Regions from separate parts of the Danxiaibacter flavus genome, predicted to be linked through region 1. Evidence: riboswitches for the same ligand, from Rfam matches in the RefSeq annotation. Region 1 holds a riboswitch; the other holds the start of a gene.

Region 1 (3,193 bases):
TTGCATGCGTAAACCAACGTTCAGATAACAGGTGATAAGTCTTGATAACTTCTTCAATATTGTCCAAATGAATTCCAACGGCCACACGCATGTACATGTGCTGCGGACGCTCTACCACTTTACCGTTAAGCTTTAAAAGATAAGAACGTTCTAATGTTTTGAAGCCAAAGTAATCGAAGGCAAAGTCGCGATCGTAGATGATTGTTGAATCCAGCAGATCTGCGTGTTTGCAGACTACTTCGTAAACCTCATCTTCAATAAGCGAACTACGCAAACCAGTTTTGGGTTCTACATAGTTGTACAACTGTTCAACAGTTGCAGAAAATGATTTTACAGTATTCTTGTGCAGGTTGCTTACCGCTACGCGAGAAGCAAGCAAACTGTAATCAGGGTGTATGGTGCTCATTGAAGCAGCCGTTTCAGCAGCAAGGTTGTCTAGTTCTGTAGTAGTTACGCCATCATATAATCCTTCAATCACTTTCATCGCAACTTTAACAGGGTCGACAAATTTGCTGTTAAGGCTATAGCACAGTTTTTCCACCCTTGCGGTAATCTTATCAAACTTTACCGATTCTCTTCTTCCGTCTCTTTTTACTACGTACATATATGTTAATTGAAAATTGATAATTCCTGCCCGACTGAAGTCATTCAGGCGGGGACAATTGAAAATGCCCGATCGAAGTACGATTTACGAAGTACGAAGTACCTAGTTATCATCTTCTGAACAGAACAAAAACATCCTGACTCTCACAACTAAATTGAAGAAAATTGTTTCAGTTTATAAACCTTTAGTATTCGGGATAACGAAAAACCAACAATTAAAACACTTCCCATTCTGAAGCATTTTGCACCTGAGTACTTCGTACTTCGTAAATCGTACTTGGCAATCTCATTTTCAATTTTCCATTACTAAAAGTCTTCATCTGTTGAAAACACTTCTTCTGCTTTGTTTGAGGTAACGCCGGCTTTTTGATAATCGCCAACGCGTTTTTCAAAGAAGTTTGTTTTGCCCTGGAGGGAGATCATCTCCATAAAATCAAACGGATTCGTGGCATTGAACATTTTATCGTATCCCAACGCAACCAGCCATCTGTCCGCAACAAACTCGATATATTGTTTCATCAGATCGGCATTCATACCTATTAGCTTAACAGGCAAAGCTTCTGTGATAAATTGTTTTTCGATGCTAACGGCGTCCGCTACTATGTTAAACACCTGCTCCTGTGTTAGCCTGTTTTGCAACATGCTGTACAGTAAACATGCAAACTCGCAATGCAATCCTTCATCTCTTGAGATCAATTCATTGCTGAAGCTTAAGCCCGGCATCAATCCGCGCTTTTTCAACCAGAATATGGAGCAGAAACTTCCACTGAAAAAAATACCTTCAACTGCAGCAAAGGCAACCAGTCTTTCAGCAAATGTGCCGTTGCTGATCCAACGCAACGCCCACTCTGCTTTTTGTTTAACGCAGGGCACCGTTTCTATAGCGTTGAACAATCTTGCTTTTTCAGTTGCATCTTTGATATAAGTATCGATCAATAAAGCATATGTTTCAGAATGAATATTTTCCATCATGATCTGAAAACCGTAAAAACAACGTGCTTCAGGGATCTGTACTTCACTCATGAAGTTCACAGCCAGGTTTTCATTTACAATACCATCACTTGCTGCAAAAAAGGCAAGAATGTGTTTTATGAAATGCTGTTCACCTTCGTTCATGCTATCCCAATCTTTTAAATCCTGCGACAAGTCTATCTCTTCTGCCGTCCAGAAACTAGCTTCATGTTTTTTATACATTTCCCATATTGCAGGATACTTAATGGGGAGCAACACAAAGCGTTCTTTGTTCTCTTGTAATAGTAATTCTGTTTGTTGCATTTTGCCGGATTTTAAATGAATGATGCAATAAGCCGGCGATAGAGGAGACGAGGATATTGAACTGTGATAAGTTACAGAACAAAACTTTTCCCGAAACTCTGACCTGGCTTATAGAGCGTAAGCGCGTCAAAAAAACAATCATTAAGGCAGATTTTCTGACTTATACCGTTGGTAATTACAGTTGCGCCACAGTCCGGGATTTACACCCGGTTCCCCTTTAATTCCGCAGTTGCGAAAACCCTAACGACAGTGCAATTTTAGAACAGAAAAAAAAGAAGCAATAATTAACTTGTTAACAGGCTGTGTAAAAACGATTTCAACAATTTGTGTGAAACGAGAAAAGCCTTGCGGCGCAAGACTTTCAGGCAATAGAGATTATGCACGCGACTGCGTGAATTATTTGTTACACATTTTCATACATTTAATTCAATGACTTAATGAATCCGGAGGAATACCTGCTGAATCGTTTGCCGGAGCGGAGGTGTTAATGGAGCCCCCGTTTGTAATATTACCGGAGTATTTTTTTCCGGATTGAATAAAATAAGTTACAACGGAACTAACTATTGCAACTATAACACATAGTAAAAGCCAATTTCTTTGTGCGAAATTGAGCCTGTGCTGATGTTGTGAATTTTCCATGGTAACATGTTTATATAATCTTGTACAATAATAATGCCCTCGAGTTCATAAATAGAAGTGTAAACTTTGTTTTTATGGCACAATGTTTTTTGTAGTTTGTATGGAACGGTACGCTAAGTGAGTAAGCCTGACATCTACAATTTATTTTTCTTTTCACATGCGTCAGTTCTCCCCTGTAAATAACATAACGTGAAGCGGCTTTGTGTATCAGGATGTTTTTTTATTCTTCTTGTATTTTCTACAAAATGTACAAAAGAATACAGCTATGTAGGTGATCATAGTGTAGATACTTTTACAACATACGTGATACCGGTTAACGAACAGTTCAGTCTTCAAAATTATTATCGTACAACCGACGCTTCCAGCCTGAAGTTCGAAGTCATATTTGATAGTTCCTGCATCTACAAAACACTCGATCCGCTGAATCAATATGATATCAACAAGCTTTATGGCTTTTCCGATTGCGACAGTGCACATCTTATCAACAGTGCCAGAATTGGCTGGCGATGGAGTGATGATTCGCTAAGGCTTTTCGCTTTTGTGCATTATAACGGGCAGATCTTGTCGAAGGAGATGACAACAGCATCAATCGGTAGTATTATTTCTTGTTCAATAATTTGTGATACCAACATCTATAAGTTTCAGGTGAACGATTCCTGTACAGAAATTCATCGTT
Region 2 (3,193 bases), on a different contig from region 1:
GTATAAATTTTAGTTGCGTTTTGGCTATTGTCATTGTATTGAGGGTGTTTAAAGGCGAGCTCTGCATAGCCATGCGTAACTCACCACCCGTATTTTTTATCTTCCTAATTCCAGGAAAGATCGCACGTTTATAACTGCCACATCTTACCTGTTTATCCATTTGCACATTTACTCATTTGCACATTTACTCATTTGCACATTTACCATTTGCACATTTACTCATTTGCACATCCGCACATTCTCCTATTTGCTCAAACGCCTGCTTCCCATTCCAATACACAGCCCAATCACAACCATGGTCAAGTCAAAAAGCGTTAGTTTCTGTTTGGAACTCATAAATAAAGAATAACCTTAAATATAGGGAAAGAAGAGGAAGATAATTGAAAAATTGACAAGTGAAAATTGAAAATGATGGATTCCTGGCCGTGAAAATTCATTGTGAATTTTCAATTCCCCCTTTTTAATTATCCGTTATTTATGCCGCGGATTTCGCTGGCGAATGCGCCGTTAAAAGGGAAGTCCGGTGTAAATCCGGCGCTATCCCTGTAGCTGTAAGCTTTACGATCAAGATGCAATTCATCCTTGTTCAACATCAGGATCTTCATACCACTATATTTAAACGGGAAGATGTTCATATGTAAGCTAGCCAGAAGACCTGCCAAACACCACACACAATCGCTGGGCTATCGGGTGAAAAGACGGAGATGCAAACTTGTAGCTTTCTTAGTTTCTGCATTTGTCGTATTCCGGCTATTCTCAGCCTTTGTAACATACAAAACTCAATGTTATTGGGCTTGTGCCATCCCCCATGGATGCGAATTTGATAGCGTTACACCTGTCTACATTTTGAGATTGTGTTTTTATCCATATTGTATCCGTGACGGATCAGGTTTTTAATCTTTGGGGGATGTAGAAGATTAAGCATACACCTCTCAGAGCATTTGGCAACCGCGCCATCAGGCATCCGATTCTATTGACAATGAGGAGGAATTTCTCTAGCTTTACCAAACGACTTGAAATTGCTGCAAGCCTATCAACTTACCATTTTATCATTCTTATATAGTCGCCAGAGTTAAAAATCAAGTTAACCGACTTAAGTATAAAATGCAAGTATGAAACTTTTTCTAATCCCTTTTCTTCTACTCCTGCCCTCTTATGTTTTCTCCAATGAAAATAATGGGACCATTCGCGGTACTGTTTCAACTTCAGATGGAATGCCAGCTGCTTTTGTAAGTGTCCGGATAGAAAATTCCGGCAAAGGGGATATTACTGATGATCAGGGAAATTTTGAGATCAAAAAATTAAGCCCCGGGAATTGTATTCTTCGCTTCTCATTACTAGGGTATGTTGATAGTACAATCAATGTACATATAAAACAAAATGAAACAACTTTTATTACCGTACAACTTGATCAAACATATGCGGAACTAAAAAAAATAACGGTTGTTGCAAATCTCGATTCGAAACATGTTGAAATAAAACCTTCGGAATCATTGCGGCTGAATTTGCCACTTAATGAGATACCACAAAACATTGCGGTAGTTACTCATCAAACGATGGCAGATCAGGGCTTGTTATCCACAACAGAAGCAACACGCAATGTCAGCGGCGTTGAAAAAATCAATGGTGGATTAAATGATTATTCATTAATAATTCGTGGAACTGACGCAACCTATAATGTAGTTCGCAATGGCGTCGGCAATTTTTGGTGGAACCAGCAGGAAGACGCAGCTATGTTGGAAAAAATCGAACTCATAAAAGGACCCGCCGGCTTTATGATGAGCGAAGCCGAACCAGGGGGCATTGTGAACATAGTAACTAAACAACCGTCGAAAGAATCCATATCTAATATAAATGTGGGGTTCGGAAGCTACAATATGATTCGGCTTACTGCAGATATTGGTGGCACGTTTTCAAAATCGTCAAAATTTTCATATCGCTTTAATGCAGGCGTTCACCGTCAAAACAGATCATTTCAATTCGGGACAGCATCAAGGTATTTTGTATGTGCTGCCGTAAAATATGACCTTACTAAAAAAATATCTTTTACTGCCGAATACAATTTAATGAAAGCCGAAACAAAGGGAAACAATACCGACCTCCCTTCCATTGATGGCAAAATGCTCATGCTCCCAAGGAATTTTGCAGTAGCAGATGCCAGTACTGACAAGGTAGCACCCAGTGATAATTACTTCCGTATCCATTTTAAACACATCTTCAATGATAACTGGCAGTTGAATGCCCAACTTGCTTATATCGACGGCTCATATATTTTTCATTGGTTACAAACGGATCCATCTTTACAAGTGACAAATGATACATTATATAGGTATGTCAATCATGAGGAATGGCGAAACTTTTCTAAAGTAGCACAGTTTTTTTTTGACGGTAAATTTAAAACAACTGCAAAGATTGAACACAAGCTTTTGTTGGGGATTGATTGTTACAGCGCCGGCACAGATGATCAGATTAAAGATACTTATGGACAAAAAAAGTTCGGATTATACATCCCCAGGCCGCAATATTATCTGCCTGTTGACTCTTTGAGAAATACGCAATTCTCTGACACGTTCTATCAGAAAGTAAGATTCAACAATGTCACCATTTATCTGCAGGATCATATAAAAATTGCAGAAAAATTAGTGATTACCCTGGCCGGCCATTTTACACATGCAACTTTTTATGACACCGGAACTTCCGTTCCCGATTATCAAAAAAACAATATCTATAATGTAGTTACGCCTCGCATGGGATTAACCTGGTTATTTACAAAAGACATTTCAATATATGCAATGTATGATCAGAGTTTCGCGCCGGAGATTGCTCCCGTGTATAATCATACCCCCTTAAGGCCACTTACCGGCAGCGATATAGAAGCTGGAATGAAGGCATATTTTTTTGACAAAAAATTGAATATAAATTTTTCCGTTTTTCAGATCACAAAGAATAACACCTTATCAGCAGATCCGGCCCATCCTGGTTTTAATATTCAAACCGGACAGGTAACAAGCAAAGGAATTGAAGTTGATATAAACGGAAATATTACACATTCGCTAACTATCGCAGGAAACTATGCATACACAGATGCAAGAATTACCAAAGATAGCAGCGGCCTTGTTGGCTTAAGAATTTTCGGCACTCCAGATCACTATGCTAACCTGTGGCTAAAATACATTGTGCTACATCACAAATC

Evidence for each region. A riboswitch is a leader RNA that binds a small molecule or an ion and turns the genes downstream of it on or off. The one in region 1 is predicted to bind cobalamin.
Region 2: linked by a shared signal. The riboswitch ahead of QTN47_RS18830 (TonB-dependent receptor) and the one ahead of QTN47_RS26965 (ribonucleoside-diphosphate reductase small subunit) in region 1 are both predicted to bind cobalamin.

What each region holds. Positions count from the first base shown of each region.
Region 1 is NZ_JAULBC010000014.1:23,377-26,569, forward strand. It holds gene QTN47_RS26960 (ribonucleoside-diphosphate reductase subunit alpha) at 1-604, opposite strand, end outside; gene QTN47_RS26965 (ribonucleoside-diphosphate reductase small subunit) at 910-1,878, opposite strand; cobalamin riboswitch at 2,007-2,136, opposite strand; gene QTN47_RS26970 (hypothetical protein) at 2,305-2,517, opposite strand; gene QTN47_RS26975 (hypothetical protein) at 2,707-3,193, shown strand, end outside.
Region 2 is NZ_JAULBC010000006.1:413,980-417,172, reverse strand. It holds cobalamin riboswitch at 473-677, shown strand; gene QTN47_RS18830 (TonB-dependent receptor) at 1,113-3,193, shown strand, end outside.